3 regions of the Spongiibacter sp. UBA1325 genome follow, and region 3 is predicted to be linked to each of the others. Evidence: riboswitches for the same ligand, from Rfam matches in the RefSeq annotation. Region 3 holds a riboswitch; each other region holds the start of a gene.
The links. A riboswitch is a leader RNA that binds a small molecule or an ion and turns the genes downstream of it on or off. The one in region 3 is predicted to bind cobalamin.
Positions count from the first base shown of each region.

Region 1 (6,111 bases), on a different contig from region 3:
GCAATAGACAGCAACCCCAATAGCGATAAAGCAATTACCAACTGTGCCCACAGTTCTGAGTGGCGACGCAGCGCCGCCGGATAGAGCCAATGCAGGTTGGCCCCCAGCCAATTCCAGCTGCGTTCAAAGCGCGTGGTATCTCGCAGCACCTGGCCCGTTTGCGACGACACATAAAGCTGAAGCCCATCCTCGGTGCCAAGGTCCACCCGAAAGAGCGGGCGATGCTCGCGCAAGCTCGACGATAAGCTCCACTGGTCGTAGTCGATACTCGCCACCGATACCACCCCAGCGTCACCGGCCGCCAGGCGACCACTGCGCCGGGCAAAGGCCTGCGCAAACCCGACGGCCTCCTCCGCAGAAATTGCGGCGACGGGCTCGGCCGTATCAGCGTAATACCGCTCTGTTCGGCCATCGCTGAAACCAACAACATAGGCAGCGCGATCGCCAATGGCGCGCAGGCTGAGCTGAGTAACGCCCGCCTCGCTCAACAACTGCCGCGGGGAAACGGCAACGGCAGAGGCCCGCAGCGGCGGCAAGCCCGCCAGTCGCTCCTCCTCGCTCAAGCCAGGATAGGGCACATACATCAGCACAATGCCGCTGATAAACCACATGGCAAACAGTACGCACATAGCCACACCCAGCCAGCGATGCCCCAGATATAAATACCGCTTTAGTTTCATCGCGCCGCGCCTCAGAAGCGATAATTCACACTGAGGTCGGCAGCGCGCCCATCTGCCAGGATCCATTGATCACCATAGGGTGCCAACACATAGTCGCGGGTGTCCGACAGGTTTTTACCGCGCAAACTTATTTGCAGGGCATCACTAACCTGCCAGTGAAGGGCCGCGTCGACAACGCGGTAGGACGGCAATACCGAGGTATTACTGTCGTTGGCATAGCGCTTACCCACATAGCGCAGGCCCGCACCGAGCTGCCAGTGAGGGTGCCACTGCCAACGCAGCCACAGGTTGGCGGTTTTCTCGGCGACATTGCGCGGGGTGTTCCCGGAGAGATCATCGCCACCTTTCACGAACTCCTCGTAACGCGCCCGCGCCAATGCCAGATTAAAATCCAGGCTGACCGACTCGCTTACCTGTGTATACACCTCCCACTCGATACCTCGGGAAGATTGCTCACCAATTTGCCGCTGCACACCGCCGGGGTCAGCGCTCAACAGGTCGCGTTTGACGATATCGTATACCGCTAAACTGGTTTGCAAACGCCCCTGCCAGTACTGCTGTTTTACGCCGAGCTCTACTTGCTCACCCTTGGCCAGCTCTACGTCATCGTTCACCGATGTCAGTACCGATCCAATGGGGTCGAGTGCACGGCTGTATTGCGCATAGACAGAGGTTTCCTCTGACGGCTGGTAAACCACACCAACACGCCAACTGCCACCACTGGGCGACGAGGTACTGCGCGACGCGCTCTGGCCGTTGCTGCGCGCAACGTCGTTGCGCTCGATCTCAAGTCGGTCGTAGCGCAAGCCCAACACGGCACTCCACTGTGGCGTGATTTGCAGATGATCGTCGAGAAACAAGGCGACTTGCTGTGTCTCACTGCTGAAGTCATCGCTGGTGGCACTCTGCACACCGTCGCGCCAACGGCCCGGCGCAGGCTGCTCCAGGTCGACGCTACTGCTGCCTTGGTAAGGGGAGTTGTTGCGGTGGCTGAAGTCGATATCGTTCACTTCCAAACCGATGTTGAATCGGTTGTCACGCCCCAGTAAGGGTTGCGCTAAGGTGACATCCGCGCGATAGCCCAACTGCTCCTGGTCGTGCAGTATTTCCAGATAGAAACTCCGATCCACCTCACCAGAGGCCGAGTTGTAGGCGTAACTCTCAACATTGCGCCAGTGGCGATCGGCACGCATGTAGTAGAGTTCACTGCGCAGTACCGCCGCCTCGCTGATCTGCCAAGTGACAGAGAGCCGCGGCCACAAATCCTGGTAAGACACGATGGCATCACTAACATTGTAATTATTGCGACGTGTCGACGGATGCACCCGACCATCGACCAGTGGTGTTCCCCAGTAGGGCGCGGCATCAGTGTCGGCAATATCGACGGCAAGCTGCCACGACAACTGCGCCGTCTGCTGAAACAAGACACCAACTGCCAGCGCCTGCCGATGTTCATCGGCGCGGTCCACGTAACCATCGCTGCGGTGATCCACCGCATCAATGCGATAGGCGAGCTGGTCGGATACCGCATCCCCCAGGCCCAGCGCAAAACGTCGTAAACCAAAACTGCCTGCACTGATATCAAGCTCATTCGGCGCCTTCTCGAAGGACGGCTTTTTCGGCACGTAATTCACCGTGGCGCCAATGGCGCCCACACCATTAATCACCGAACCAGGGCCACGCAGCACCTCAATGCGCGCCATTGTCCAGGTGTCGGCAGGGAAGCTGACCGTGCCACTGCCCACATACAAGCGCTTGCCATCATAGGTGCTAACCACCGAACTGTGCCCGGCAAACCCGCGAACGGACGTGGCACTGCCGCCATTTCCCGGTGAGGCATTGGCGGCGAAGCCCGCCGCCCGCGTTAGCGCAGACAAGCCCGAGAAGTCGCCCTTTTCAGCAATGTCTTCTCCGGTGATGACCGCCACACTGGCGGGAATTTCCATCACGGTTAAGCCCAGCCGGGACCCGGCCTGGTGTTGCTCATACAACGATAAGCCCACCGACGTGTCGGCTTCGGCGGTCACCGCCATTTCTTCAAGTTGAAGATGCTCCGCAAAATTTGGCGCGCACCACACCAGCCCGCTGCACAGCAGCAAACATCGCGTATTGTTCATTGTGAAACCTCAAACGTAAGTTAAAAAACGCATGAGGGAGGGGACGAGGGAATTCGACAGCGAGCCGCAAGGGCCAGAAGAAGTCCAACGCATGAAGCCCTCCGCTTCATTGCTGTTAACGTCTAAAGGCCGGTATCGGGCTCTCATCGAAATGATCACCGTTGCGGGGGCAGCGTTGGATTCACCTTGGCGGTTTACCAAACTTCCCGTTTAACCTGCCAGACCGATTGCTCGTGTCGACAGGCACCTTCAGAACGCGGGGGAGCATACCACAGCTCGCCCGCTGCACAAGTTTGTCAGGCCAATAAGGCAAGAATCAGAAATAGCGCTGTGCCGGACAAGCTCAGCTGTATGGTGCGTGTTTTCAGCCCTTTTGAGGCAAGGCCCAAATACAAACCACTGAGCATAATCACGACCAGCGCCATCGAGAACGCAATTTCAAACTGCTTATACAACGTGGGGCCGTGCCCCTTGTGCAGCTCGATTAAAGCGGCAATCAAATCGGGCTTGGCAGCGACAATATGCAGGCCATCGTCGCGTTGCAACAACTGGTAGAACTGACGGTTGGTCGGACGAGTATCCAGGTTTTCGCCGCGGTGCTTCAAATATTGGAAGTTGCTGTTAAGGCCCTGCTCTTGGAGTAAGTCGCGCACCTGCTGCTCCAGGTCGGGGCTTTGGGTATCGATCTTTACCGGCACAACGGCCACGGTCTCTTTTTCGACACTGCCCTTTACACCCAACAGGTAGAGCCCACCTGAGAGCGCCATGATCACCACCATCGGCGCAAAGAACGCGGCTAAATACAGGTGGATATTGATAACTAGCTTTCTGGACATTACTGCACTCCCTTACAACCAAAAATGGCATGCCAGAATAGCATGCCATTGATGTAGGAGTTTGACGCAGCTCTATGACAGGCGCATTAAAATGCGTATTGCCAGCCTGCGGTTAGCGTCGAGTCCAGTTCCATTTGCGGGCCGTCCAAGTGCTGGTAAACCGGCTCGCCATATTCCAGCGCCAGCCGGTGCCCCTTCGCGGCCCCTTTCAGGAACAGGTAATTGAGGCCCAATGAGAGCTCGCTGCGCTCGCCGCCCTGCGCATCGGGGTCCGCCGTTGGCACCATCATCGGATTCAGATCGTCTCGCGCACCGTCGATATTTCCCCAGGCGCTGTGAGTTACGCGCAGCGAAGCGCTCAACGCCGGAGAGAAGCTGTGCGCCAACCACGCACTTACTTGGGCGCGATTGCCAAGACGGTAGTCGTTGTCGTTGTAGTCACTGCGAATGGTCAACGCCAGCTGGGCGCCCCAGCTTAGTGACGCGTCCTGACCGCTGTAGGTCACACCCGGCAGGAGGTCGACGCTGCCACTACCCAGTTGCATGCGGTAGGGCAACTTGGCATTTTTCATTGCTGGCGTGTCATCGCGCTCGTCAATGCTACCAGTTGGCAAGCTTAGGCCGAGGTTGGCGTGCACTCGATGGGCATTATCGGCAGAGGTATACAGTGTGACCAGCGCCGAGGCCTTCACGTCGCCCCAACCACTGCTCTCTGTCGTAAAGCGGCCACCCATGCGCGTTTGGTGATCCATTTCGTTACTCAGGTAGGGCAGCATAAACATCAGCGTAACGTCATCGCTGGGTGCATACATGGCACCAAACATATGCATTTCCATATCCATGCTTAGCGGCGCAACCATATAGGGGCCGGGGTTCATCATCGTGCCGGTAATCTCTCGGGCAGAGAGCGAGTCACCACCGTCGAGATTGCCTTCCATCTCCATCGCCATATAGCGGTAGGAGAACATCCACTCACCCGCCTTGTGAGTGTGGTCACCCATTACCCCAATGGGGCCGTGGGCGGCCGCGCCCATCGACGCCACCTGCACAATGTCGTCGTGCGCAAATACAGGGGTTGAGCTTAAAACCGCAGCCGACAGCAGCGCCGTGCAAAGAGTAGAGCGGGACATAGAAATTGCCTGTTGTTATGACTAAGCCTAAAGTGGGCTACATGGTAGCAAAATCGCCGCCACCCTCTCTGCGACAAAATGTCGCAGCCATTCGCCTACATGGCGACAAGCGCTATACTCGCCTCTTTATCTGGAGCGGCCTGTGAACTCAGACATCGCCAATATGCGCCGACTCTGCGCGATTCGTAGCGTTGTTATCGCCGGGCAATTCGGTGCCTTGCAGTTCGCCAAATACCAGCTTGGCTGGCTCCTGCCCTACGTAACACTCGAGCTGCTGCTTGGCGTCATCGCTATTTTTGCCGCCTTTTGCTGGTGGCGCAGCTATCAGCGCTGGCCCGTTACCGACTTAGAATTTTTCGTTCAACTGTGCATTGATGTCGCCGGCTTTACCGCTGTTCTGTACCTCTCCGGTGGCAGTAGCAACCCCTTTATCTCTTACCTGTTAGTGCCCTTGTGCATCTCGGCGACAACACTACCGCTGCGCTACACCTGGGGTCTGGTCATCGTATCGCTACTGGCATATGGGCTACTGCTGTTTTACTTCATCCCGCTGGCGCCCCTTTCGCCCCACGCTCAGCATATGCACAACGCCCCGGCCATCAATATGCATATGGTCGGCATGTGGATGAACTTCGTGGTCAGCGCCCTGCTTATTAGCTACTTCGTATCCGCCATGGCGTCCAGCCTACGCCAAAAAGAAAACGAGCTCGCCCAGGTGCGTGAACGCCAGCTACAAGACGAACAACTGCTCGCCGTCGCCACACTTGCGGCCGGTACAGCGCACGAACTCGGCACGCCGCTAGCCACAATTAAGGTAATTAGCGAGGATTTGCTGGACGAAATAGACGACAACTATGCCGACGATGTGGAGGCACTTAGCGAGCAAGTCGACCACTGCAAACAGATTCTCGATAAATTGGTGAGCACCGCTCGCGACCTGAGTACCCAGCAAGCAGAAGCCACAGCAGTGGTTAGCTATATCGACGGTGTTATCGACCGCTGGCAGCTTATGCGCCCCGCTTGCGCTGTCGCCGTGTCCATTGCCGACGACTGCAAGAGCCTGTCCATCAACTTAGACGGCACCGTCTCGCAGAGCATTCTCAACCTGCTAAACAATGCCGCCGACGCCAGCCCCGACGATGTTGCGCTGGCGGTTCATCGCGACGACATTCATTTATACATAACGATTTGTGACCGCGGTCCGGGCCTGCCCGGCGCGGAGGGGCGTATTCACCGCGCCTATGTCAGCACCAAAGGAAAGGGCCTCGGGCTGGGCCTATTGCTCAGCCACGCCACGGCCGAACGCTACGGCGGCCAGCTACAGTGGCAGCGCCGCCCGGAAGGCGGC
Region 1 covers NZ_DBTD01000005.1:100,358-106,468, forward strand. Annotated here, with positions in the region: gene B3K78_RS05580 (PepSY domain-containing protein) at 1-680, opposite strand, end outside; gene B3K78_RS05585 (TonB-dependent receptor) at 692-2,797, opposite strand; cobalamin riboswitch at 2,908-3,063, opposite strand; gene B3K78_RS05590 (hypothetical protein) at 3,094-3,633, opposite strand; gene B3K78_RS05595 (transporter) at 3,720-4,763, opposite strand; gene B3K78_RS05600 (ATP-binding protein) at 4,906-6,111, shown strand, end outside.
Region 1: linked by a shared signal. The riboswitch ahead of B3K78_RS05585 (TonB-dependent receptor) and the one ahead of B3K78_RS00520 (TonB-dependent receptor domain-containing protein) in region 3 are both predicted to bind cobalamin.

Region 2 (6,111 bases), on a different contig from region 3:
CCGTATTTGGCGGCAACGCGCTGGGCGTTTTCACGCAGCAGAACCTCATCGCTTTGCTCACCGCGAAGCACCTGATCAGCCAACTGGCGCCCAACCTGATAGCCGAGCTTACTGGGAATAAGACTGCCGTCCAGGGCGTGGAAGTTGCGCCCCGTGGGCAGGGCCTCGGGAGTTCGAATCGGGTCGTTGCCTTTACCGGGCGCAACAAAGCGCCCATTTAAGCCATTGAGTAGCGCGGCCATCTCGGCTTTGGGAGAACGCGTCAGGTCTCGCCGCCACACCGCTTTTTCAGCCTCAGTCGCGCCGCTATCCGCCATCGAAGCCAACATGGTATCAACGCCGGCCGGGCTCCAATCGCGACCCAATACATGCAAGCCCAGCGGCATAAAGTCTTCCTGAACATGGGTCAGGTAGTGGCCGACTTCGTGGAGAAAGAGCTCTTCATCGATCTCTTCAAAACCGATACCTCGCACTTTTAGCTCTTCGTCCATCGACGCTTCCAGCTCATCGCGCAGACCATATTCATCGATTTTCGCCCTGAGCTGCGCCAGCGCGCCGCTGCGGGTAAACGGGTCACTCGCGGCCTCGGCGCTCTCCACTAACTGCCGCACTTCCAATAGCTCATCGTAAAGTTCAGTAACTGCCAGAGGCGGCGTTAAGTGATCCACCATCACCGCCAGGCCACGACGCTTGGCTTGAATCCCCTCGCCAACGCCATCGACGATATAGGGATACACCCCCGGCAGATCACCCGCGATAATGCTCGGGTAGTCGTCTTCCCCCAGGCCCACACCCCGGCGCGGCAAAAACTCGTAGGTGGAATGACGACCCACATGCACCAGCGCATCGGCGCCAAAGTCATCCTGCAAGTAACGATAGAACGCCAGGTACTGATGCGGCGGCGGAAAACTCAAATTGGCGTGCAACAGCTCTTCGTTCAGTTCCCAGCCCCGCGGTGGCTGCGGGCCGACGAAGACATTGCCAAAGCGAACGCCGGGCACCAGCAAACGCTCGTCCCAAACCATTACCTTGCCGGGGGCATCGCCCCAGCCGCGAATGCCTTCAATGCCCAGCGCAACCAGCGCTGCCACCCGCGCCTCGGCGGCCCGCCATGACGCTTGGCCACCACTGGCCACGGCATCAATTTGCGTCTGGTATTCGCGCTCTAGCTGCTCCAATAAATCCAGCGCCCGATTGCGGCTTTTTTGACGCACACCATCGAGGGCGTGGTGAAGATTCGTGACGGTATTGTGCATACTCTCGGTGAGTAGCGTTAAACGTTTATGGCGCAGGCGAAAATCCTGAAGTGCGCTGAGCCTCTCAAGCTGACTCACCATGCGCTGGTGTAATTCACCCAGCGGGCCAGCCACCATTTCTTGCTGCACAACCTTGGGCAGCGTGGCAAACCACTTCCGATAATCGTTTGCACTCAGGCTGGCGACCTTACCAGACATCTCCGCCAATGCCTGGCGATCTTCGGGTAAATTCACCCCCCTTTCCTGCAGCAAACTCAGCAAGGCCTCGGTACTCTCTGGGAGCTTTCCGGTGTGATAGCCCGCAGACTGCAGTACCTGCAGCATTTCCAGCAAACTGTCGGGGACATTGAGATTATCTGCGCCGATATTGTGGCGACCGGGGGGGTGGTTGTAGTAGACAATGGCGATCCGTTTATCGACGTTGCGCTTGTTTTGCAGCGCCAACCAACGCTCTACCCGCCGCAGTTGCCGGGCCAACTCAGCGTCGACCACTTCGCTGCGACGCAGCCTGGCACCGGTGGCCGGGTCGATACCGGAGTCTGACGCCAGCGAGAGAATTTGCGCCTGTCCAATGCCCTGGAGTTCGGGCATGGCCAAACGGTAGTGCACTGAATCTGCCGGCAAACCCTGAGCGGAAAGCTGCCAGTCACTATAGCCCCAGTCCAGCACCCGCAGGCCTTTCAACACGGGCAAGTTCAGCGCTTTCAGAGCGTCGAGAACCGCTTGGCGACCTTCACCGCCGCCAACCACAAAGTCCTGCAGAGAAATAATGACCGAGGGCGTCGCCGCACGCTTACCGGCCATTAGCGTTGCGATGGTATCTACAGCGTCGACGCTGGGCTCACCCCATGCCGCCAATAACGAGACGCACTGCCACTGCTGGTTTGCGCAAATAGCGCGATGCAACGCCCATTCACCGTTGAGGTCGCCGGTGTTGTGGTCGAGCACCCAAACAATGGGCTTATCGGCAGACAGTGATTGGTCCAGCTCGTCACTCGTCAGCCAACGCTCCCCTTGTTTACCGTGTAAGGCCAAACGCAGCGGCGCCTGTTCTCGCAGTGGTGCGACATCCCCATCATTCAGCAGCGCAATCAACGACTCGGCATTCACCGCCGAGCGGTGAATCCAATACGCCCGTGCCTGCAACCACGCGCTGTAATCGGGAAATTTTTGCTGGCTGGCCGCCAGTGACTCAGCATCCAGCGCCAGGCCCTCGCTGCCCACAAACTGCTGACTAACGGCGCTGGAAAACAGCTGCCCATTGGCATCGCGCTGCAGCGCCATAAGCCGGTTGTCACTGTGCAATACAAAGCGGCGTTGACCGCGCGGATACGCCATTGCCAGCAGGCGTTCGACGGATTCGCCGAACACCCCCGCGAGAAGTAAGGAATGGTGACTCAACAGTAGCTGCTGTAAATCTGCGTCGTTCAGTCGCTCTACTTGGCTAACGGTGCGAATCGCTATATCCGCCTGCGGCTTCTTATCAAGATAGCGGTGAGCGCCCGCCACCAGCACCGAGGAAGAGCGGTCGGAGACGATCACGAGGCTAGCCTGCGCCGCCGAGCACAGCAAGCTCGCAGTCAGTGCGAGGAGGAATACCAGTAACGCCTTAGTCCAGTGCCACTTGTTAAAATGCTGATTCACCCGAAGTCCCTTCCTGTACGGCAGCCAAAGTAAGGCTGTGATACCGCGTGCAAGTGGACGTCTCGACAACTGGCATAACCAGCTATTGCGCTCGCATGCCCACCCGCATGTGATTGATAAAACGCGGTTGTCGAAAAGGGAGGAATTTAGAAGGGAAAACTGGCCCTGCTACGTCGCCCACCGCAACTACGCACTGTGTTCAGGCCGGTCTCCGGGCTTACAGAAGTGGATCTCTCCAAATGTTTGACGCCTTCCCGTCGTGAGACAGTGGCCGTGCCAAACTACTTCTGATTACCGTTGCGGGGGCAGCACAGGGCTAGCATGCATGGCCAGAATCAGCACAGTATGCGCACCTGTTTCCCGTTTAACCCAAGTAAAACAACAATTGGGCACCTGGAACAGGGAGCGATCATACCGACTTAATTAACTCGGTCAAGACAAAGGCGCGGGCACTAAATACCGGGTAGCAGACGCCAGGCGATTTTTGATCACGCGAAATTTGTGTGGGTCAGCCAATGGCTTGCGAGATCAATACTCTGAGTTTCTCCTCGTAGCCGCTGCGCAGTTCGCGATACATTTCCTCACCAAACATCTGGCTCAATGTCGGCTCGGAAACCAGAAAGTAATTCATCGCTCCCAGCAGCTGATACACGGTAATTAAGGCCTGAGCATCGGACGAAAAGGTGGAAGGCGAGGCCTGCTTGGCCAACGCGATAAGCGACTCCAAAAATGGCCGCAGGTACCAGATATTGGCAGAGGTTGCGCGGTGTTTGTTGTCCAGGAGTTCGCGCATTAGCAGCTGCGTTTTGTGGGTCTGCCCTTCCAGCAGGCGGTAAAAGCGTATCAGCGTGTCTTCCAAGGCACTGCTACCCTCGCCGCTTGTGGCATCGCGCGCTGCCTCTAGTTCTGCCATTAACTGGTCAGAAATTCCTTTCAGCACTTCGCCGTATAGCTTTTCCTTGCTGCCAAAGTGGTGAAGCAGGGCCTGCTTGGTATAGGGCAACTCGTCGGCAATGGCCGCGATGCTGGTGCCATAGAAACCGCGCTCGGCAAACAGACGTGTTGCCACCGACAAAAATTGCTGTCGCGTATCCGCTGCCTCACTCATCACCATGCGCTCCTACTGTTTTTTTCAAACGGGCTGTTTGCCACACTTATCGCCGCTTGACAGCTTACCATGTGGTAAGTATGGTTTCACTTACCACATGGTAAGCCGCGTAAATCGCAAGGGGTCGCAGCGTGAAACACACAACTGAAATTCATCGCATTAACGAGTTGCTGAAACTCAATGAAGAAAAGTCTGCCTTTCTTGACGACAGCGTTAGCCATAACCCTGTTGAGCACTACTATTCGGCGTCGATTTTCGAGCGGGAACAGGCCGCCATTTTCCGGCGACTACCCCAGCCTCTGGTGCACAGCAGCGAGCTGAAAGAACCCGGCGCTTTTCTGCGCCGCACACTGGCCGGCTTACCTCTGCTGATCACCCGCGATGCCGATGGCCACGTGCATGTTTTTTTAAATGTTTGCCGCCACCGGGGCACGCGATTGGTAGATGAACAATCTGGCTGCAAACACCGCTTCACCTGCCCCTACCACGCCTGGACCTGGGACAACCGCGGCGAGCTTATTGGTGTACCCCATCAAAAGCTGGGCTTCCCCGATCTGGACCGCGCCCAACACGGCTTAAAACGACTTGGTTGCAGCGAGTTTGGTGGTTGGCTGTGGGTAAATCCGGCCGGCGAAGAAGCGCCGGATATCCCCGCCTTTTTGCAGGACTATGCCCCGGACTTTTCATGGTTTGGCGGCGAGTCGCTGCAGCTTCTCCACGTAGAGGAGCAAACCCGCGAGGTGAATTGGAAGTTGTTGGTGGAGGGCGGCATAGAGGCCTATCACTTCCGCGTGGCCCACCGAAACACCATCGCGCCTTACTTCTTCGACAACTTATCGAGCTACGAAAGCAGCGGGCCGCACCTGCGCTCCATACTTGCCAAGCGCTCAATGGCCGACTTGCGCACACAAGCTGAAGCTGACTGGCAGCTGCGCGACCATGCTCAGGTGGTCTACACCTTGTTCCCAACCACCCAGCTCTTGGTGCAGTCTGACCATATTGGATGGGTGCACTTTGAGCCACTCAGCGCGTCGTCTACCCGCATGCGGCTGTGTACACTGGTGCCGAAAAACCGCGTCGAAACGGACAAAGACCTGGCGCACTGGGCGAAAAATCATGCGATAACCGTAAAAACGCTCAGCGAGGATTTTGCAATTGGCGAAAGCATACAACAGGGGCTGCGTTCAGGCGCAAACGAAGCGCTAAACTTCGGCCGGTTTGAAGGAGCACTGGCGGTATTCAACCAGCAAATCAGTGATCGACTCTCGCCAGAATAGCGATAACACAGGGTTGCGATAAGAACGCAGCCTCTGTTTCCGAGGTGATATGAATACACGCGCTCGTAGCTATTTGCACATGCCGACCATTCCCCGCGAGTTTATCGCGCAGATGGTCGAACACCTGCCGCCACAGGAGCTGGCAAATTCCTCACTGAAGGGCTTGGTATCCGACCTGCTGAGTAAGAAAAAAGTCAGCATCAACGAATATCGCAGCTTGCACCGCTGTCTGGCCGAGCAATTAGATGACGAAATGCTGGGCTTTCTGCCGCGACCCGTGCCGCGAGGAAGCCTGAATACCCTGAGCCATCTGCTGGTGCACAGTCCAGACCTGTACAGCGCCCTGGAAAACTACAATCGCTTTTACAGCCTGTTTCTCGATGCCGAGCAAACTCTGTTGGACTTGTCGCAGTTACGCAGCCAGCACTGTATCGAGCTCAGGCGCATTAACGGTCGTACGACCAGTCCTATGTTTCAACAAACCATCATGATGGCACTGGTGAAGATTCCCAGCTGGCTGGCGGGGCAACAATTGCCCATCCGCTCGCTGCACTTCCAGTTTGACGCAATGCCCTTCGACCGCGAGTTTGCCTATCTTTATGGCGCCGTACCGAGCTTTGGTGCGGCCTCGACACGCTTGCAATTTCAAGCGGCGGCGCTGGCCTTTGCGGTGCGCCCATCGCTGAATGCGGATGACTACAGCAAGCGATTTATGGAGCATTTCCTGTACTGGTCTGACGATGATGACCTCACCCGGCGGGTGTACGCAGAAATCTCTCACCGCCTGGGGAACGATGACGCAGACGTGATTGCAATAGCGGGGATA
Region 2 covers NZ_DBTD01000004.1:274,339-280,449, reverse strand. Annotated here, with positions in the region: gene B3K78_RS04115 (cobaltochelatase subunit CobN) at 1-2,900, opposite strand, end outside; cobalamin riboswitch at 3,085-3,312, opposite strand; gene B3K78_RS04110 (TetR/AcrR family transcriptional regulator) at 3,409-4,008, opposite strand; gene B3K78_RS04105 (aromatic ring-hydroxylating oxygenase subunit alpha) at 4,140-5,285, shown strand; gene B3K78_RS04100 (helix-turn-helix transcriptional regulator) at 5,335-6,111, shown strand, end outside.
Region 2: linked by a shared signal. The riboswitch ahead of B3K78_RS04115 (cobaltochelatase subunit CobN) and the one ahead of B3K78_RS00520 (TonB-dependent receptor domain-containing protein) in region 3 are both predicted to bind cobalamin.

Region 3 (6,111 bases):
CGAGCATTGATGACAGGCCAGCACACTACAGACAGCGTCGCTCAACCAGAAGGGCATTTCTGGCCGTCATCAGGGCATAGCAGACCACCACACATCGCGTGCCGGCTGCGGCGGCAGACGGAGCTAGCCGGGCGATGAACGCGGATATTCTTCACCCAATTACCATGGCCCAGGTCATGGTCAACTTTGCAGCCGAGCGCGGCGTTAGCCAACAATGCTGCCTGCAAAACACCGGTATTTCCGACAGCGACCTTGCCGAAACAGAAAGCCTGATTACCCGCGAGCAGGAAATGCAGGTCATCGCGAATGTGATGCATGCCCTTGGCGGCAGCCCCGCCATCGGGTTTGAACTGGGCCTGCGCTACAACATCGCCACCTTCGGCTTATGGGGCTTCACGCTTCGCACCTGCCGCAGCCTGCGAGACGCTGTGCAACATGCCATGCGCTATCTACCGCTAAGCACTGCCTACTGCCAACTGAGCCTGATCGACAACGACACGCATTTCGGCGTTGTACTCAACGGCGATACCATCCCACTTGAGCTCAGGGAATTTCTGAAACTTCGCGATTTGGCAACTGCGCTCAATTTACTGCGTGAACTCGGTTTGTCAGGCATTAGCGTGCAAGCCGTGGAGCTGGACTTAATGCAAACCGCGGAGCTTGAGAAAAGCGAGACCTTAGCTGCCTGGAACCCGCATTTCGCTGCACCGCGAACCGCCGTGTTAATCGCCCCGGAAGACGCCGACCGACCGCTTCCCACTTACGACCCGCACTTGGTGAGAATGCTGGAAGACCAGTGCCGCACGCAATTGGCACGTCGGCAGGAAACCGGAACCGCAGGACAAGTCCGTCGCCAGATCCTCTGTCAACTCGGGCTAAGCGCAACACTGGAAGACACGGCGGCAGCGCTGGCGATCTCACCGCGCAGCCTGCGTCGTCGCCTGGAAGAGGAGAACACCAGCTTCCGGCAACTGGTTGATGACGAGCGACGCTCACTCGCCGAGCAACTGCTAAAGAACTCCCTGATGACGCTGGAAGAACTCGCCGCCCAGCTCGGATACCTGGATACAGCAAGCTTCACCCGCGCCTTTCGGCGCTGGCACGGCCAGTCTCCCGGCCAGTACCGAAAAAATCAATACAAGGTCTAGCCTCTCTACCCTGACATCGCTCTTTACCTGACCGCAAAACATAAGTGGGCGCCATTCGCGACAAGCAAACTCTACGACAAGCAAACTCTACGACAACCACCTGCTAACACGCCGCATGAGGAGCAAAAAGGCGACCGCCGCAGCCCATTTAATCTGCTTTTATTCAGCAGCTTGCAAGTCAGAAGCGCTTTATTTTCGCTACAATTGGTCGCCAGGCACGCCACAATGCCTGCGGCGATCTTACTCGTATTTTTCAGGATTCATGGCAAATGACTCGTTATCGACAGGGACTTTCTGTTTTCACTCTATGCCTGCTGGCTATCCTTTCCTCAGGCTGTGCAACAAAGTACTACAAGTACTACCCCGATGAACTTGTCCATCAAACAAAGATTATTGTTGAGCACATGGACGTACAGGCGGAAAAATTTGAAATTTCAACGCGCACCGAAACACCCCAGCAAATTGTCCTGGCGTACACCATAGATCGCGAGGCGAATCTCACCGAGTCGCACATCAAGAGCATTGACTACATTCAATCCTGGGCGGCGTTTTCTGACGGCGACTACAAACATCGCGTCGCCGGCGCAAAAAAGAAGAAGCGCCTTTACCTGGAGCAAAGCCAGGCACTGACCGAGTTATTGTCACCGCTGCATAGCGCCGAAACCTCAACCACTCGCAACCGGCGTATCAGTGGCAAACCCAGCCTCATATGGGAGACGACAAAGCGCCTCGAGAGCGGAGGTAAAGTATCCGTCCCGGAACAAGGTGATGCCATACTGTGCAGCCTAGACATGTCGGCTTTGCACAGCTGCATAACATACCGTAACGGCGAAAGACTAAATCGCTATCAGAGTCATTTCTTAAAAAGGCTAGCACCCGGCGGCGAGCTCAATGAGCGCAATATCACAGATACGGTCGTAAATATCGTCAAGCAAGATGCGCTGTTTAAGCGGGTGCTCAAAAACCAGCGCAGCGTGAAGGCTCAGGTTCAACCCCGGGCTGGTAATGTACCTGACGGTATGACAATTACGGTAGATGACGGCGTAATAGAGGTGGCGACAGCCAACAAGCACCTCGGCTTTTCGAAGGCGCATTTTTTCAGTCAGCTGCCAAAGAAATACCACCACCTGATTGATGCTTGGCTCAAGGAAATTACTGTCCCGCTTAGCTTTTCCACTAATCACAGCACCGCCAGTTACCCCTTGCGCTATTTTGATGGCACGGAGCTCCACCAAGAGATCAGTCGGCTTGAAAAGCTTGGCAGCGGCTATATTCGCCTTACCGCAAACATGGACAATGTCGACGTATACATCGATGGCAAGCCCAGCGGAAAGATAAGTAAAGCCACGCCCTACGTAGGCAAGCTCACCGAGGGTCGGCACACCATACAAGTTCGGAAGGACTTCTTCGGTGCCAAGACGATTAGCGTCCAAATAGAAGCCGACGACGCCTTTGCCTATGATTTCGACATGCAACCCTCGGGCAATATGTCGGAACAATTAGGCGCAGGAAAAGTGGTGCAATCGACTGGTGTGCTCGTAATCGTGACGACCCGCAACGATATTCAGCTGGAAATAAACGGCATCTCTCGCACGCCGCCAACCAAATTACCCAATATGCCCTCTGGAAAACACAAGATGAAAGTCATCACGCCTGAGCGGGAATTTATTATCGATATACTGGTAAAGGAAAATGCTAAGTCACTGATCGACCTAGACAAGTACCTCCATTAATACCAACGGAAGCAGGGCTGGCAAACCAGCCCGCCAGCTTGCGAACCTGGCGCCCGCAGTCGAGCGTTGGCGCTGAATATTTGACAACGCCTTCGCGCCCGAATAGAGTTGCGCCGCCTGTGTTAGGTGCCCAAAGACATTAGTTTGAGGGTTAAACGGGAAGTTCGGTGAGTCGACCACTCGACAAGACCGACGCTGCCCCCGCAACGGTAATCACCTTTGGTGAGAGCCCGGAACCGGCCTAATCAGTTATCACCCGATGTAGCGGAGGGCTTCATCAGCGGTCATATACTTGTATATCACCACTATCCCTCCCTCATTGCTTCCTATTTTTAGCTTTGAGGTAAGTCATGAAAAACCGTCCACTTGCTGTGAACACTGCTCTGCTTGCAGCCTTATCCAGCCCGCTGATTACCAGCGCCGGCGAAATAGAAACCACCGTCGTTACCGCCACGCGCACTGAGCAAAGCATTGCCGAAGTACTGGCGCCAGTCACGGTATTCGAGCGCGCCGATATCGAGCGTATCGCACCGCTCGACCTGCAAGAATTGCTGTCTCGCGCCGCTGGCATCAGCTTCGTGCGCAACGGTGGCCGCGGCGCCGCCACCAGCTTGTTTGTTCGCGGCAACCAAAGTAATCATACGCTGCTGTTGGTTGACGGCGTGCGGGTAGGCTCAGCAACACTGGGCAGTCCCTCGCTCACTAACTTGCCCCCGGAGCTGATCGAGCGCGTAGAAATTGTTCGCGGGCCTCGCTCAGCCTTGTATGGTTCCGAGGCGATTGGCGGTGTCATTAACATCATCACCAAGAAGTACCACGACACCGATGGTGTGAAACCCTTTGTACAACTTAGCGCGGGCACCGAGGGTACTGTTAAAACGGTTGCTGCCGTAAACGGCGGAAACGCCGACACTCAGTTCAGCCTAAGCGGCTTGTACGAGGAGACCGACGGCGTCGACAACACCACAAGCAAGGCACTGCGCCACGGCGATGACGACGGTTTTGAGCAGCAGGCTATCAATTTCAGCGTGTCACATCGCTTTAACGCACGCGCCAAAGTTCACGCGCTGTACCAGCACAGCGATAGCGAGAGCGAATACGACACCAACTGCTACGCACCGTTTCCCAATAACTTTGCCTGCGAGCCCTACACAGACAGCACGGTTACCGTCGCGGGTTTGCGCGGTGAATTTCAGCTAAGCGACAACTGGGCACTGAAGCTTACCGCGGGCCAATCTACCGATGAAAGCCAAACGCGCTATCGCTATCGCGACCCCGCGTTGGTTGCCGCGAATCTTCGCGGCGATGTATTCGAAACCACTCGCAAGCAATTCACTGCCCAGAATGACTGGCAGCTCGGTAAACACCACGTACTCACCCTGGGTGGCGAGCATATTAATGACGAGGTCGACAGCACGCTGAGCTACGGCAAAGACGAACGCGAGAACAATGCAGGCTTTGCGCAATGGCAAGCCGACTATGGCCGCATCGACTACGCACTGGGATGGCGTCACGACAGTAATGAACAATTTGGCTCCAGCGACACCCGCAACGCCGCCGCCGGATTGGACTTACCCATGGGCATGAAATTGATCGCCTCCTACGGTGAGGGCTTCAACGCCCCCACTTTTAACGACCTCTACTACCCCGGCTACGGCAACCCCAACCTCGAGCCTGAAAGCTCAAAAAACCGGGAGCTGGAGTTGCGCGGTAAACACGCCTGGGGACAGTGGAGCGTTAACTATTTCATCAATGACGTGGATAAGCTCATTCAATACAACCCAGCCACCTTCGGGCCGGACCAAATTGAATCAGCGCGCATCGAGGGCCTGGAGCTAAGCTTAGCAACCGTAGTAAGACAGTGGCATATCGAAGCCAATGCAACGCTCTTGGATACTGAAGATAAAAATTCAGGCAAGGAGTTGCGCCGCCGCGCCGATAGCCAGGTGAACATCGATGTTGACCGCCAATGGCAGCAATGGGGAGTCAATGCCAGTGTTCGCTTGACCAGTGACCGCTACGAAAACACCAGCAATACCGACGAATTGCCGGGCTACGGCCTGGTCGATGCCGGTGTTTCCTACCAGATCAATGACAGCCTCAAGTTGCAACTGCTGGTAAAGAACCTGTTTGACAAAGACTACGTTAGCGCCAGACACTTCAGCCTCGGCAACTATGAGTCAATTGGGCGTGAAGCCCTGCTAAGCGTGACCTACGCCCCCTAAGGCGAACGCGTAGACTGCGATGGAGCTCCGTCACAATGAATGAAGAAGAGAAGCGCCACCAACAGCGCATGCAGAGGAAGAAGGCACTGATCGACGCCAAGGTCGCGAAAGCGACCGAAGAGCGCGGCGTGCTTATCGTCTTAAGCGGGCCGGGCAAGGGGAAATCCAGCTCGGGCTTTGGCACGGTGATTCGCTGTATTGGTCACGGCTACAAGGCCGCGGTGGTGCAGTTCATCAAGGGGACCTGGGATTGTGGTGAGAGAAATTTCTTGCAACAGCGCTGTCCCGAGGTGCCTTTCATTGTGATGGGCTCCGGTTTTACCTGGGAAACACAAAGCCGGGAACGCGATCGCGAAGCCGCTCAGCAAGCCTGGCAGCAAACGAAAACACTGTTGAACGATGCCTCATTACACTTAGTGCTGCTCGACGAACTGACCTACATACTGAAGTACGGATACATCGACGCCGAAGAAGTCTACGAAGCGCTGCGCAACCGCCCTCGGGAGCAGAGCGTGATTATTACTGGCCGTGGTGCGCCGCCAGCCCTCAAAGAACTGGCCGACACCGTATCGATGATCGATGATAAAAAACACGCCTTTCGCGCGGGCATTAAGGCGAGAAAAGGCGTGGAGTATTGATGCGCCGCCTGCTTGTCGTACTCAGCCTACTGCTCGCGCACATAGCCAACGCCGGCAGTGAGCGCTGCGTTGACGATGACCGCAACGTAAAGGTTTGCCTGGATGCTCCGGCTGCGCGCATTATAGCCCTGTCACCCGGTGCGACGGAGCTGCTCTATGCCGCAGGCGCGGGCGATAAATTAATCGCTGCCGTCAGCTTTAGTGACTACCCTGATGAAGCGAAAGCCCTGCCGAGAGTGGGCAGCTACAACCGTTTTGATCTTGAGGCGATTCTCAGCTTAACACCAGATCTACTAATCGGCTGGCACAGTGGCAACCCGACAGAGCAACTGGCGCAACTCGAAGCACTGGGGCTTAAGGTGTATTA
Region 3 covers NZ_DBTD01000001.1:101,533-107,643, reverse strand. Annotated here, with positions in the region: gene B3K78_RS00530 (AraC family transcriptional regulator) at 135-1,148, shown strand; gene B3K78_RS00525 (TcaA 3rd/4th domain-containing protein) at 1,418-2,881, shown strand; cobalamin riboswitch at 2,989-3,140, shown strand; gene B3K78_RS00520 (TonB-dependent receptor domain-containing protein) at 3,232-5,106, shown strand; gene cobO (cob(I)yrinic acid a,c-diamide adenosyltransferase) at 5,142-5,744, shown strand; gene B3K78_RS00510 (cobalamin-binding protein) at 5,744-6,111, shown strand, end outside.